One region of the Hoeflea phototrophica DFL-43 genome, then DNA from elsewhere that is predicted to be linked to it. Evidence: riboswitches for the same ligand, from Rfam matches in the RefSeq annotation. Region 1 holds a riboswitch; the other holds the start of a gene.

Region 1 (7,842 bases):
CGTAGCAACGTGGTCTTCACTGGGACCTGCGGCTTTTGTGGTGTTTCAGTTGTTGATTGCGGGCATGCTTATCTCTGCTTTGGTACACCCACTGATGTATCTGTTTATTGCCTTTTCGTTTGCATGGATTGCAAGCGGCCACGCCTCAGTGGTCTCTGACATGCACGCCGTTCTGCTTTGGATGGATGCGGTCAACATTTTTGGCAACTACCTGCTTTTCCCGGCAACTGGCTGGTTCGCCTTTACCGCTTACGAGCGCTCACACTTAAAACGCCACTGGCTATTGATGATCCCGGCCTACTGGCTGTTGATTTCTCTGGCCGGCTGGAGAGCACTGACACAACTGCTGGCCAACGCGCATTTGTGGGAAAAGACACCGCACGATGCCGAGTCATCCGCGAAGACTCAACAAGACCCCTTGCCGACATGCGAAGCTGTTCCTGAAAATCAGAGACCCAGACAGAAAATCCCAATGGAGCGGGTGAAGGGAATCGAACCCTCGTCGTAAGCTTGGGAAGCTTCTGCTCTGCCATTGAGCTACACCCGCAGCAGCTTGATCCATGGCGGCGTTCGGACAAACTGTCAAGCGCCTGCGCTTGGCGCTGTGTTGCCAAACCGCCGGTGGGCTGATCAGACCGCCGATCCTTTCGCAACGCCAAAAGACCTGACCGACGCCCGCTTGACTGGAAACCGGCGCGACCTCATATGACAGGCGCTCTCCTGCAACTCCATGAGACCTCCAATGGACCGATTGAAAGCCTTCCTGTCCTCGCGGCGCTTTGAAACCGTCATCAGTGTTCTGATCGTCGTCAACGCGATCACACTCGGACTTGAAACAGTACCCGCGGCCATGGAACAGTTCGGCGGCCTCCTCCTCATTCTCGATCGCGCCATTCTGGCCGTGTTCGTCGTTGAGGTGCTGGCTCGGCTGCTCGCCTGGAGGCTCGATTTCTTTCGCGACCCATGGCGGATTTTCGATCTTCTGGTTGTGGGGGTGGCGCTGTTGCCCGCGACCGGAAACCTGTCCGTGCTCAGGGCACTGCGCATTCTCAGAGTGCTGCGCATCATCGGCATGGTGCCCTCGCTCAAGCGCGTGGTCGGCGGTCTGGTGGCCGCCCTGCCCGGCATGGGGTCGATCATGCTGTTGCTCACATTGGTGTTCTATGTGTTCTCTGTGATGGCAACCAAGCTTTACGGGAACACTTTCCCGGAATGGTTCGGCTCGATCCCCGCTTCAGCCTACTCGCTGTTCCAGGTGATGACGCTTGAAAGCTGGTCGATGGGCATCGTTCGGCCGGTGATGGAGGTGCATCCGATGGCTTGGGCGTTCTTCATCCCGTTCATTGCCTGCACCACCTTCACCGTTCTCAACCTGTTCATCGGCATCATCGTTTCAGCCATGCAGGAAGAGCACGAAGCCGAAGCGACTGCCGACCGCGAAGCCATGGCGAGCGAACAGGGCGAGATGCTCAAGGAACTCAGGGAAATCCGCAAGGAGATTGCGGAGCTTCGCGCCGAGCAGGGACGCCAGCCGTCTGCGTAGTCATATCAGGCGCGAAAATGCTTGGAGAGTTTCAGGCCCTGGGCCTGATAGTTCGAGCCCATGCCTGAGCCATAGAGTGCTTCAGGGCGCTCAAGCATCCGCTCGTAAACCAGCCGGCCGACGATCTGTCCGTGTTCAAGGATAAACGGCACCTCGTGGCTGCGAACCTCAAGCACGGCACGGCTGCCCGCGCCTCCAGCCTCCGAATGGCCAAAGCCAGGATCGAAGAACCCTGCATAGTGGACGCGGAACTCACCGACCAAAGGGTCGAAAGGGGTCATCTCGGCCGCAAAGAGCGGCGGTACGTGCACCGATTCACGGCTCACAAGAATGTAGAATTCATCGGGATCGAGAATGAGATCGGCCGAGCCGCGATTGTGGATCGGCTCCCAGAATTCGAAGACGTCCTGAGCAGCGCGCTTGTCGACATCGATCACCGCCGTGTGGTGCTTGCCGCGATAGCCAACCAGGCTGTCCGGCCCTTGACCGGCCAGATCGATCGACAGCGCGATGCCCCCGCCCGAGACATTGGGATTGTCCGAGGCGACAAGCGTCTCCGCCTTGTGCAGGTCCAGCAACTCGGTCTCGTCCAGCAAGGCGTGGCCCTGGCGGAACCGGATCTGCGACAGGCGCGATCCGGTGCGCGCGACAATCGGGAATGTGCGCGGGCTGACTTCAAGCCAGAGCGGACCGTTGTAACCGGGGGCGATCTTGTCGAACTCCTGGCCGAAATCGGTCATCACCCGGGTAAAGATATCAAGCCGCCCGGTGGAGCTTTTGGGGTTGGCCGAGGCCGAGATTTCACCGGGCAGCGCCAGGCTTTCGAGCAGCGGCACTATGTAGACGCAACCGGTCTCGAGCACGGCACCATCCGACAGGTCGATCTCGTGCATGCTCAGCCGTGCAAGCTTGTCTTCGACCGCATTGTTCGGGCCGGGCAGAAAACTGGCGCGGACCCGGTAAGCCTTGGCGCCAAGCCTGAGATCAAGGCTCGCGGGCTGTATCTGATCGGCATCAAGCGGCCGACCGGCAGCAAGCTTTCCACCGTCAAACAGCGCGCGGATTGCGCGATCGGAAAGAATACCAGCGCTCAATTTGTACCTGCTCCATTTTGCCCGTGGGACTTGATGACAAGCCGCGGCGATTGACGCAAGCGCCTCAAGGCAGTAAAGGAAGCTTATCCCGTGGTGATTTGGCCGACCGGCTTGCAGCCACGTTAAACAAGTCGCTAAAAGGTCGGGTTGCAAAACCGGCTGGCGACTTCGCAAGCCGGTATTTTTGTGTTCTGGACCAAGACAATGACAAATAATCGACAGTTACGCCCCGCAACCCAACTCGTTCACGGCGGAATCAATCGCTCAGGATTTGGCGAAACGTCCGAAGCGATCTATCTCACTCAGGGCTTCGTCTATGACAGTTCGGAAGCCGCGGAAGCCCGGTTCAAGGGCGAGGATCCCGGCTTTATCTATTCGCGCTACGCCAATCCGACCACCGACATGTTCGAAAAGCGCATGTGCCTGATGGAGGGCGCGGAAGACGCCCGGGCCACGGCTTCGGGCATGGCCGCGATCTCGGCTGCGCTGCTTTGTCAGCTGAAAGCGGGAGATCACGTGGTCTCGGCACGGGCGCTGTTCGGCTCCTGCCGCTGGGTGGTGGAAACGCTGTTGCCGCAATACGGCATTGAATCGAGTCTTGTCGATGGCCGCGACCTCGCCAATTTCGAAGCTGCGATCCGGCCCAACACCAAAGTGTTTTTCCTCGAAAGCCCGACCAATCCGACGCTCGAAGTAGTCGACATTGCGGGCGTGACGCAGCTCGCAAACCAGATCGGAGCGACGCTTGTGGTCGACAATGTGTTCGCCACGCCATTGCTGCAAAAACCGCTGGAACTGGGCGCACATGTGGTCTGCTACTCCGCCACCAAGCACATTGACGGTCAGGGACGCTGTCTGGGTGGCGTTGTGCTGTCGAGCAAGGAGTGGATCGACGAAAACCTGCACGACTTTTTCCGTCACACCGGCCCGTCATTGTCGCCATTCAATGCCTGGACATTGCTCAAGGGGCTCGAAACCCTGCCGCTTCGGGTGCGCCGCCAGACTGACAGCGCCGGCCGTCTGGCAGATTTCCTCGCCGATCATCCTGCCGTAGCGAAGGTGATCTATCCCGGACGGGCAGATCATCCGCAGGCTGATGTCTGCGCCCGGCAGATGAGCGGAGGATCAACTCTTGTGGCGTTCGAACTCAAGGGTGGCAAGAGCGCCGCTTTCGCCATGCAGAATGCGCTTGAAGTGGTGCGGATCTCCAACAATCTTGGCGACAGCAAGAGCCTGATCACCCATCCGGCAACGACCACGCACAAAAACCTCTCGGAGGAAGCCCGCGACGAACTTGGAATTGGCCCGGGCGTGGTGCGGCTGTCGGTCGGCATTGAGGACGTAGAGGATCTGGTCGAAGACTTCGATCGGGCCTTGTCAGGTCTCTGATACCGGTTCGGCAAAGACCGCGCGGGCCTGCATGATCCGGGAAAGCGCGGTGTAGAGACAGATTGCTGCAAACACCCAGGCCACCGGCGCAAACCAGCCGGGCCACAGGCAGAATACGCCAAAGACGAAGAAGGTCTCGCTGGCTTCGGCGAGACCGGTGGTGAAATAGATCGATTTCACGCCTCGGGCATCGGTCGAGAGTCCACGTTTTTCTGCGACGATTGCATAGGCCAGGAAACTTGCGCCGTTGACGTAGAAAGAGAAAATCAGCGCCGCGCCGGCAAGCCCGTTTGTGGCGGGATCATAAAGCACAAACCCCAGCGGGATTGCGCCATAGAAAACAAAGTCCAGGGTGATATCGAGATAGCCGCCGAAATCGGTCCTGCTGGACGCGCGTGCGACCGACCCGTCGAGACCATCGCCGATGCGGCTGATGATGATCAGCACCAGCGCGGCAACCATCTCGCCCGAGGCAATCAGGCCGGCTGCCACAAGGCCGATGAGACAGGCCGCGACTGTCACGTGATCGGCCCGGACGCCGCGGGCAGCAAGCCATGTTCCACTCCGGTCTAGTCCGGGCTGAATCAGTTTTCGTGCGGCGCCATCCAACATTTTTCTCTCTCCAATCGAGCCAGATCGTGATACCGCGATGGTGGACGTCCGTCACGTGCGGAGCAGTGCTACGGCAATCACAATCAGGTCAACGCTCACAGGGGGCTATTCCGCACGAAGGATGGCCCAAACACGCTTGACGCAAGCGTAACACTGTAGAATGAGTGGCATCAGGAGCAGATCATGTACCGCGCGTTGACACGTGATATCGAAGTAACGGTTGAGCCGTATTATCTCGAGGACCAATCGGACCCCGAGGACAGTCGCTATGTCTGGGGTTACCGGGTGGTGATTTCCAACCGGTCCGACAGGATTGTCCAGTTGCGCAGCCGTCACTGGCAGATCACCGATGAGAATGGCATGGTGGATGAAGTGCGCGGCCCCGGCGTTGTTGGCGAGCAGCCGGTGCTGGGTCCCGGCGATACCTATGAGTATTCCTCCGGCTGTCCGCTCGACACGCCCTCGGGAGTAATGGCTGGCAGCTATCAGATGCAATCGGCCGAGGGCGAGTTCTTCGATGTGGAAATCCCTGCTTTCTCACTTGATCTGCCAGGCATGGCAAGAACGTTGAATTGAACGTGCTAGCGGAATTCCGGCCGGTCATGCTGGTGACCGGGGCGCTGGTGTCGACGCTGGGCGTCGCCATGCTTCTACCCGCACTTGTAGATCTTGCTGCCGACAATGACGACTGGATGATCTTCGCAAGTTCGGCGATGGTAACGATGCTTTTTGGCTTCGGGCTGTTCATCGCCAACCGGGGCGCCCCAAAGGGGCTGTCGACCCGGCAGGCGATGCTGATGACGGTAGTGTCGTGGCTGGCGCTGGTGGCGTTCGGTGCGCTGCCGTTTCAATGGTCCGGCATCGTGCCGAGCTACACCGATGCCTTCTTTGAATCGATGTCCGGCCTGACCACAACCGGGGCGACGGTGATCACCGGCCTCGACACTGCCCCGCCCGGCCTGCTGTTCTGGCGCGGGCTGCTGCAATGGCTGGGCGGGCTTGGGATCATCGTGATGGCAATTGCGGTTCTGCCGATGCTGCAGATCGGCGGTATGCAGCTGTTCAAGGCGGAGGCCTTCGACACGGCGGAGAAAATCCTGCCGCGGGCGACCCAGATCTCGACCTCGATCACGCTCGTCTTCATCGGCATCACCGGCGTCTGCGCCATCGCCTACATGGCGGTCGGGATGGCCGCGGATGATGCGGTGATCCATGCCATGACGACGGTTGCGACGGGCGGCTTCTCGACCAAGGATGCCTCAATCGGGCATTTTGCCAATCCAGGCGTCGAGTGGGTCGCCGTCCTGTTCATGATCCTTGGGTCGATCCCCTTCATTCTCTACGTGCAGATGCTGCAGGGACGGTTTCGCCCGATCTTCGTCGATCAGCAGGTCAAGGCGTTCTTCGCCTTTCTCGGAGTGGCAGTACTGGCTGGCTGGATGATGGCCCATTTCAGCCAGTATCATCTGGGTCTCGACGGGCTCCGGCACGCGGCTTTCAATGTTATCTCGATTGTCACCGGAACCGGCTACTCCTCCACTGACTACGGGCTTTGGGGACCGCATGCGGTCGCCTTTTTCTTCATCATCATGTTTGTCGGCGGATGTGCCGGCTCGACTTCCTGCGGCATCAAGATATTCCGCTTTCAGGTGTTCTTCGAGGCCGTTGGCCAGCATATCGCCCAGGTGATGTACCCCCATGGCGTGTTCCGCGCGCAGTTCAACGGCAAGCCGATCGAAGGCCGGGTGATCTCCTCGGTGATGAGTTTCTTCTTCCTGTTCATAGCCTCCTTCGTGGTTCTGGCCATCCTGCTCAGGCTGAGTGGCCTTGATGCCATCACGTCGCTTTCAGGCGCGGGCACGGCGCTCGCCAATGTCGGCCCAGGACTCGGCGAGATCATCGGGCCGGCAGGCAACTTCCAGTCGCTCAATGATGTTCAAAAATGGTTGCTCTCGGCCGGAATGCTGCTGGGGCGGCTTGAACTGTTCACCGTTCTGGTGCTGCTCCTGCCACGGTTCTGGCGTTCTTGAACCTTCTTTGTTTCAAGCAGCTGCCTTCAGCAGACGCCCCTATGCCCGCTGCAGCCTCTGACGACGGCCATAGATGAAGGTGAGCGCCCGGGTAACGTCGTCACCGATGCCAACCAGGGCCGGCACCAGAAACAGCACCAGCAGCGTCGTCATCGCCAGGCCAAAGACAATGGTGATTGCCATGGGCAGCAGGAACTGAGCCTGGAGGCTTTTTTCATAAAGCAGCGGCAGCAACCCGCCGATGGTTGTCAGCGAAGTCAGTAGCACTGCGCGCAGACGGTCACGGCTTGCGCCGATGGCGGCTTCAGCGATCGTATCGCCGGCGGCGCGGCGTTCCTCAAGCCGGGCCACCAGGATGATGGAGTCATTGACAAGGATACCTGCGAGGCCAAGCAATCCGATGAAGGACAGGATGGTGAGCTGGTAGCCCAGAACCCAATGGCCGAATATAGCACCGACGATGCCGAAAGGAATGATCAACAAGACCGCAACAGGGCGCCAGTAGCTGGCAAAGACCCAGGCGAGAATGATGTAGATGACACTGAGCGCAACCGCGACACCAAGTTTGAGATCAGCAAAAGCGTTTTCCTGTTCCTCGGAGCGGCCGCCGAAGGAATAGGTGACCCCGTGATTGGCCGCGATCAGATCGAGCCCGCCGCCGACGGTCAGCTGTTCGACCACCCCGCCAGTTGTGGTGACAGCGGTATCGATGTCACCGGTGACGGAGATTGTGCTTTTGCCGTCGCGGCGCTGGATTGCGGAAAAGCCCTGCCGCTCGGTCATGTCGACCACCTCTGACAGAGGCACAAAGGTTCCGCTGGGGCTTCGAAGTTCAAACTCCCTGAGCGCTTGCGAGCCCGGTGACGCAGGGGCCTGAACAAGACGCACAGTGACCTCGTCATCACCGCGCGGGAAACGAAACGGAATCGCGCCATCAAAGGCATTGCGGATCTGGCGGCCGACTTCCTCGATCGAGAAGCCGAGAGCGGCCCCATGGGGGGTCAATTCCATCACCAGTTCGGGTTTGCCCCAGGGCAGATTGTCATCGAGCCCGGTGACACCATCAATTGCGGACAGGAGTGCAACGACATCGGCCGAGGCGGCCTTCAGGTCGGCCACCCGTTGGCCCTGCAGTCGCACTTCGATATCGCGGCCGGGTGGCCCGCCACGGGCC
Region 2 (7,842 bases), 890 kb from region 1:
GATCAGGAAGAGCAGGATGTAGGGATTGTCCGAAAGGCCCAGAATGAAATTGGCCAGGATCTCAGGCGTATGCGACAGGCTGACAACCGTCTTGAAGGCCATCGCGGCCCCCACCAACAGCAACACCACCGATGTGGTCATTGCAGCCTTGGTCAGCACCTTCGGCAGATCCGACCAGCCCATGGTCTTGAGGATGAACAGCGCCACGATAAAGGCATACACTGCAGCCACGGCAGAGGCCTCGGTCGGGGTGAAGATTCCGCCGAGGATTCCGCCCAGAATGATCACGGGAGTCAGCAGCGGGAAGAACGCCTTCAGGCTCGCCTGCCCCTTTTCCGGCCAGGTGGCGCGCCGCGAGGCTGCGGGAAAATCATTGCGCTTGGCCAGGAAGCCCACCACCATCATCAGCGAAAGCCCGATCATCACTCCAGGCACGATACCGGCTAAAAACAGTGCCGCGACCGATTCACCCATGACATAGGCATAGATGATCATGATCCCCGAAGGCGGAATGATCGGTCCGATCACCGATGAAGCCGCTGTTACCGCAGCCGCGAATTTCCGCGTGTAACCGTTCTTTTCCATGGCCGGGATCAGCATCGACCCAAGCGCCGACACATCCGCCACCGCCGATCCCGAAAGCCCGGCAAACAGCATCGAAGAAAGAATGTTCACATGCGCAAGCCCGCCCTTGAGGTGGCCGATCATCGCCTGGCTGAATTCCACGATCCGCATGGTGATGCCACCGCGGTTCATCAACTCGCCAGCCAGCATGAAAAACGGGATCGCCATCAGCGGAAAGGAATCCATGCCCGTATAGACGTTGCGGTAGAGCAGCGCGATATCGCGCTCCTGACCATTGAGCCAGAGCAGAAACCCTGGGGCTGCCAACATGCCGAAGAACACCGGCAGGCCGATCATCAGGAAAACCAGGAACAGCGGAAGGAAGAAAAACAGCATGACCTACTCCACCGCCACAATCACACGATCATGATCCTCGGGCAGGTCCGCCTTGGGATCGATCAGATGCGCAATCGACTTAAAACACAGTTCGAGGTTGACCAGGATCATCAGAAACAATCCAAGCGGCAATGACATGTACATCCAGGCAAGCTTTATCCGCACCAACCCAAGGCCCAGGAACTCCAGCGGCAGCTTGAGCGAGCTGGAATTGAACAGCCAGCCGGAATTGACATGGTTGAGGCCAAGCCGGAAGCCGAAGACCAGCACAACGAGAGACACCAGCAGCAGCAACAGGCCAAGAATCGCTCCCAGCCGCAATGGCAGCAGATCCTTCACCATGTCGATGGACACGAATCCGCCCCAGCGATAGGCGGTCGGCGCGATCACCGCCACCATCCACAGCATCAGGAACCGCGCCCCCTCATCAGGCCATGCCAGTGCGCTGCCCAGAACGTAACGGAAAAACACCTGCAGCATGATGATCAGCACCATCAGCGCCATCGCAACCCAGGCAATGGTCCGGCCAATCCGCAAGAGCATAGTATTGAGCCGCACAAGCGGCCCCAATATCCCCAAAATCACTGCCATGGTTTAGGTCCTCCCCGAGCCGGCAACCACAGTGCATTCAAGAGTCTTATATAAGACCTGCCTATGGGCTTCTATTTCGTAACGTCTGTCAAGAGCCCCAGCTTCACACCTGGCAGGCTCAATCGCGGATAAAGACATGCTCGGTATGTTGCACCAGTTTCTCGCCGGGCCGCAGGACCGCACCGGCAAAGCCTTCATGGTTGGGACTGTCGGGCCAGCTTTGGGTCTCAAGGCAAAAGCCGGCATGCGCGCCATAGGTCTTGCCGGAAAGACCTGGAACTGAAGGCGAAATCTTGAAACCTGTGTAAAACTGCACGCCCGCCTCACCAGTCCGCAGCTCCATCGCCACACCGGAGCGCAATGACCGCGCCAGCGCCACGGTTCGCACCGGACCTCGCTCGCGCGACAAGCAAAAATTGTGGTCATAGGCAACCTGTTGCCCTTCAGCATCCACACGCCTCACAGGCCGCATCTCCCGGAAATCAAAGTCCGTTCCCGCGACGGTGGCGATCTCGCCGGTCGGGATCTGGTCTTCGTCAACCGGCAGGTAATGGTAGGCTGCCATCATCAACTCGTGATCAAGAATATCGTCGCTGCCATCAAGATTGAAATAGCTGTGATGCGCAATATTGGCGAGCGTCGGGCGGTCGGTGACGCTTGTGTAGGTAATCGCCAGGCAACCACCGGGCCTCAGTTCGTAGCGGGCCTCGATCTTCATGGTTCCGGGATAGCCGGACTGGCCATCTGGATCGACGATCGAGAAGACGGCAAAATTTTCTCCGTGCTGATCAATCGTCCATACCCGCTTGCCCGTGCCCGCACTGCCGCCATGCAGATGCGTCACCCCACGTTCGTTCAATTCAAGCTGGTAATCGATGCCATCGAGAGAAAAACGCCCTTTGGCGATCCGGTTGGCGTGGCGGCCGGGGGTCTGCCCGAAATAGGGCGAATGCGCCGGATAGCTCTCAAAATCAGGAAATCCCAGCGTCAGAGGCGGCAAATGGTTTTCAAGCCTCAGATCCTGCAGCGCCGCACCCCAGGTCATGACTTTCGCCGTCAGCCCACCACCCTGAAGTGTGATGCGGCGGACCGCCTCTCCGTTTGCAGTGTGTCCGAAAATCTCGATCATACCGGCATTTCCAAGTCTTGTTTGATCCGTTCCAGGCATTGGGATGGCCTGATTTTTCTCCAGGCGCAAGGCCTGAAGCGAGATACGGGCAAGAGCACGCCCAACGCCGCTATGGATCAAAACAGCTTAAAGCACCGGACGCGGAGAAAACACTTTTTGATTGCAAACCCCTCTTGATTGCAAATACACTCCATAATGCAATCAAAGGGAGAGTTGACATGAATAAAGTTCTCGCCATTGTTCTCACAATTACTGTCGCGGGCTTCGCCCAAACGGCATTCGCTGACGATCACGCGATGTCTCCGGATATGAAGCTCCTCGCCGGAGCATCCAACTGGGTCAACCAGTCCGGCTCTGTTGCTCAGTTTGTGTTCACGCCCTCGCCCACACAACCTCAAACCTACGAGGTTTCCGGAAACTACATCAACAACGCCCAGGGGACAGGCTGCAAGGGCACACCCTACCCCCTGTCGGGAGCCTACTACTCGGGCAACCAGATAATCTCGTTCTCGGTGGTCTGGTCAAACGCATCAGCAAACTGCCAGTCGGCAACCGGGTGGACTGGTTATTTCGACTTTTCAGGATCCCAAGCCGTGCTGAAAACCGATTGGAACCTGGCCTTTTACAGCGGCAGCACTCCCGCAATCCAGCAGGGCCAAGACGACTTCATGCAATCAGTAGCGACCGTCTCTGAGAGCTTGCTGACCGAATAAAGCACCATATGGTCTGTAGTGCAGGCAAACCGAAGTGAAAAACGGATCCGCGGCAGGAGCTCGCCATCCGGCGGGTTCCTGTCGGCTTGTCTACCGCGTCAACTGCCGCGTCGCCGCTTCCAGACCGGACAGCGTCATCGGAAACATCCGGTCCGCAAACAATTGCCGGATCAGCTCCGTCGAATGGGTGTAGGGCCAATGCGCTTCCGGCGCCGGGTTGAGCCAGGCGACCTTGTGGAAATGGTTGAGCATCCGCGTGAGCCAAACCTGGCCAGGCTCCTCATTCCAGTGTTCCACAGATCCGCCCGGCGCAATGATTTCATAGGGGCTCATCGCAGCATCACCGACAAAAATCACCCGATAGTCAGACCCGTAGGTTCGCAGCAGCTCTTCGGTCGGCATCACATCCTGCCGGCGCCGCTGATTATCGCGCCAGACTCCCTCATAGAGGCAATTGTGGAAGTAGAAATACTCCATGTGACGAAACTCGGCGCGCGCCGCGGAGAACAGCTCCTCGACAACCCGGATGTGATCATCCATTGACCCGCCGATATCAAAGAACATCAACAGCTTGACGGCATTGCGCCGTTCCGGCCGGGTCTTGACGTCCAGCCAGCCGTGTTCGGCTGTCGCCTGGATTGTGCCATGCAGATCGAACTCCTCGGCGGCGCCCTCTCGGACCCAGCGCCTCAACCTTCTCAGCGCCACCTTGATGTTGCGGGTGCCAAGCTCCACCGTATCATCAAGGTTCTTGAACTCGCGCTTGTCCCAGACCTTGACCGCACGGCGGTGACGGCTCTCTTCCTGTCCGATGCGAACGCCCTCGGGATTGTAACCGTGGGCGCCAAAGGGGGAGGTGCCTGCCGTGCCGACCCATTTCGATCCGCCCTGATGCCGCTTTTGCTGCTCCTCAAGCCGTTGCTTGAGCGTCTCCATCAGCTTGTCAAAACCGCCCAGGCTCTCGATCAGCTTTTTCTCATCCTCGTTGAGGTGTTTCTCCGCCATGCGCCGCAACCATTCCTCCGGAAGATTGCGAACATTGGTGGCCACGGCACCTCCAACAGCCTCAACGCCGCGGAAGTAATGCGAGAACACACGGTCGAAGCGATCGATATGGCGTTCATCCTTCACCAGCGCAGCACGGGCAAGATAGTAGAATCCCTCCACATCATAGAGGGCCAGCCCCGCATCCAACCCCTCCATCAAGGTCAGGTACTCGCGCAGCGAGACCGGCACTTTGGCAGCTTTGAGCTCTAGAAAGAATGGCAGGAACATGGATGCGATCTTAACGGCAACGCGGCCTGCTTTCCATAGCGATCATGATTTCAAATCGCTGTTTCGATTGCCCCCGATCGCCGGGGCGGCTGACAGCAAAGCCAATGCCGCACTGCGCGTGTCAGGTCCTCCAGGCGGGCTTACCGGCTGTATTTGACAAACGGCGTCAATGTCGCGATCCGGTCATAGAGCTTGCGCGCGGTTGTATTGAATTCCTGCGTCATCCAGTAGACGTTCGGGCAGCCATCCCTGTCCGCGGCGGCATAAACAGCCTCGATCAACGCCCGGCCAACACCTGTTCCACGCGCCTCAGGCGCGGCGTAGAGATCCTGCAGATAGCAGACATGTTCCAGCCTCCAGCAATGGCGGTGGTAGAAGTAATGCACCAGCCCCACCGGTTCGCCATCCACAAGCGCCAGCAGCCCGCGTGGCTCATAAAACGAGTTCTCACCCTCAACATGCTCCCCGAGAATGCGCCCGAATGTGGTCTCATACACCTCTTCGGGAACGCTCGATTCGTAGAACTCAAGATAGCCGGTCCAAAGCTTGCGCCAATGATCCCTGTCAGACGCGGCAATCGGCCGGATCTCCACTTTTGACCCGCCCATCCTACTCTCCAGCCTCGGCCATCGCTCGGTCGTGACCGATATCTGCCATGTTGAACGGCGTCGTCTGGTAGACCTGATTGATCCAGTTGCCGAACAAGAGAAATGCATGGCTGCGCCAGCGGTTGAGCGGCGCCCGCTCCGGATCGTCGTCCGGAAAATAGTTCTTCGGCGGCGCGATCGGCTTTCCGGCCTGGACGTCACGGAAGTATTCCTCGGCCAGCGTGCCAGAATCATACTCGATGTGATTGAAGATATAGAGCCGGTTGCCAAACGCTTCGTGCAGCAGGCACAACCCGGTTTGGCTGCTTTCCATCAGCACGTCGAAATCCGGTGTCAGATCCTCGCGGCGCACCTCGGTCCAGCGCGACACAGAGACCTGAAAATCATCCGAAAACCCCATCAGATAGGGGGAGGCCGGGTTGAGATTGCGGTGTCGGTAGACACCAAACGCCTTTTCGTCGAGTTGCCGCTTGGGCACGCGGTGAAAATGCCACGCCGCTGCCATCGCACCCCAACATACAAAGAAGCTCGAATGCACATGGGTCGTGGTCCAGTCGAGGATCTGCTCGAGCTCATCCCAGTAGGTCACATCCTCGAAAGGCAGCGTCTCGATCGGCGCGCCGGTGATGATGAAACCATCGAACTTCCGGTCCTTCACCTCGTCCCAGGTGTGGTAGAAATTGATCAGATGCTCTTCAGACGTATTCTTGGCCGCATGCGAGCCGATGCGCACCAGCGTCAGCTCCACCTGCAGCGGCGACGCACCGACCAGCCGGGCGATCTGCGTCTCGGTGGCGATCTTGTTGGGCATAAGGTTCAACAAGCCGATATGCAGGGGACGGATATCCTGCCGCACAGCAATGGATTCATCCATGATCTGCACGCCTTCCTTGACCAGCACATCACGGGCGGGAAGACCATCAGGAATACGGATCGGCATGACGCACGGACCTCCAACAACAAAAAACCGGCCCGCGAATACACGCTGCCGGTCCGTTGGGGAATCCCCCTCGGCCCTTTAGCGAGTTGTTTAACGTGGCTGCAAGCCGGCCGGCCAAATCACCACAAGATCAGAATAGGCCCCACCTTTATTCAGGTCAACGCTGTTTACATCAATAGGAAAGGTCAGCCGGCTGAACATCGGTGTAATCAGGCGGCGGCATCTCCCGCAGACGAACTGCGTCAATTGTATCCGCACCGGACACCAGTGCTTTGACAATGCGGTGCATGCCATCCATCACACGCCCATGCGGACAGAGTATGATCGGAAAGCTCGGATCAGCATTTTCGGTCAGATCGAAATGCTGTGCCAGGGACCGTGGCGTCGGCCGGTCATCAGCAGTTTGAAACCACCACAATTCATCAAGCTCGGCAATTTCGCTCAGCGGAACCTCCACAACGGGAGACCCTTTGGAAAGCCGGATCAGCCGGCTGACATCCCAGGCGTAAAACCCGTTCGGACTGGGCCGGAAGTGATACTGCCTGCGCAAGCCAGATCCGGCATTTTCAAGGCCGATCATCCCCCGCGCTGCCGCGCCAAGAAGGCTAGCCGCTCGAAGAGATGCACATCCTGCTCGTTCTTGAGCAGCGCGCCATGCAGCTTGGGCAACGCATTCTTTGCGTCACCGCGCAACGTCTCCGGCTCTACATCATCGGACACCAGAAGCCGGATCCAATCCAGCGCCTCTGAGGTCGATGGCTTTTTCTTCAGCCCCGCGGTCTCGCGGATGGCGTAGAACTGGGTCAGCGCCTCGCGTACCAGCGATTGCTTGATGCCCGGGTAATGCACATCGACAATGCGCTGCAAGGTCGCCATTTCCGGAAACCGGATGTAATGGAAGAAGCAGCGCCGCAAAAACGCGTCCGGCAGTTCCTTCTCGTTGTTCGAGGTAATGATCACGATCGGCCGCTGTCTGGCCTGAATGGTCTCGCCGGTCTCATAGACAAAGAACTCCATCCGGTCGAGTTCCTGCAGAAGGTCATTGGGAAACTCGATATCCGCCTTGTCGATCTCATCGATCAGCAAAACCGTTTTCTTGTCAGCCGCAAAGGCTTCCCAAAGCTTACCGCGGCGGATGTAATTGGCCACATCATTGACCCGGTCATCTCCGAGCTGGCTGTCGCGCAACCGGCTGACCGCGTCATATTCGTAAAGCCCCTGTTGCGCCTTGGTCGTTGACTTGACCGACCATTCGATCAGATCAAGGCCGAGACTCTGAGCGATCTGGCGGGCCAGCTCGGTCTTGCCGGTGCCCGGTTCGCCCTTGACCAGAAGCGGCCGTTCCAGCCGGATCGCTGCATTGACCGCAACCGTGAGATCCTTGTCGGCCACATAGGCTTCTGTGCCTTCAAACTGCATACATTCTCCGTGCCCCACCAATCCGGCGGAATTGCGATGCCTCCGCGCCTCAACCATACAATCAAACTGGTCAGGCCATCTTCTGCTTCAATCCCCCTGGTTACTTCAACACCACATCAAACGCGGGGACGCAAGCCATGTTCAGGAGGCGAAAACACTTTCGGGCACTTGCGCCAGGCCCTTGCGCCAGATCAATGCGCCGCACCC

The links. A riboswitch is a leader RNA that binds a small molecule or an ion and turns the genes downstream of it on or off. The one in region 1 is predicted to bind S-adenosylmethionine.
Region 2: another riboswitch for S-adenosylmethionine. It lies ahead of HPDFL43_RS19755 (homoserine O-succinyltransferase); the one in region 1 lies ahead of HPDFL43_RS02810 (O-succinylhomoserine sulfhydrylase).

Annotation. Positions count from the first base shown of each region.
Region 1 is NZ_CM002917.1:589,823-597,664, reverse strand. It holds gene HPDFL43_RS21575 (glycosyltransferase family 2 protein) at 1-508, shown strand, start outside; tRNA gene HPDFL43_RS02825 (tRNA-Gly) at 474-547, opposite strand; gene HPDFL43_RS02820 (ion transporter) at 743-1,543, shown strand; gene HPDFL43_RS02815 (2'-deoxycytidine 5'-triphosphate deaminase) at 1,549-2,637, opposite strand; SAM riboswitch at 2,718-2,795, shown strand; gene HPDFL43_RS02810 (O-succinylhomoserine sulfhydrylase) at 2,842-4,026, shown strand; gene HPDFL43_RS02805 (CDP-alcohol phosphatidyltransferase family protein) at 4,015-4,638, opposite strand; gene apaG (Co2+/Mg2+ efflux protein ApaG) at 4,822-5,214, shown strand; gene HPDFL43_RS02795 (TrkH family potassium uptake protein) at 5,217-6,668, shown strand; gene HPDFL43_RS02790 (efflux RND transporter permease subunit) at 6,708-7,842, opposite strand, start outside.
Region 2 is NZ_CM002917.1:4,168,093-4,175,934, forward strand. It holds gene HPDFL43_RS19725 (TRAP transporter large permease) at 1-960, opposite strand, end outside; gene HPDFL43_RS19730 (TRAP transporter small permease) at 964-1,551, opposite strand; gene HPDFL43_RS19735 (aldose epimerase family protein) at 1,670-2,680, opposite strand; gene HPDFL43_RS19740 (hoefavidin) at 2,899-3,393, shown strand; gene HPDFL43_RS19745 (vWA domain-containing protein) at 3,484-4,668, opposite strand; gene HPDFL43_RS19750 (GNAT family N-acetyltransferase) at 4,809-5,276, opposite strand; gene HPDFL43_RS19755 (homoserine O-succinyltransferase) at 5,278-6,216, opposite strand; SAM riboswitch at 6,275-6,352, opposite strand; gene HPDFL43_RS19760 (hypothetical protein) at 6,389-6,796, opposite strand; gene HPDFL43_RS19765 (AAA family ATPase) at 6,793-7,635, opposite strand.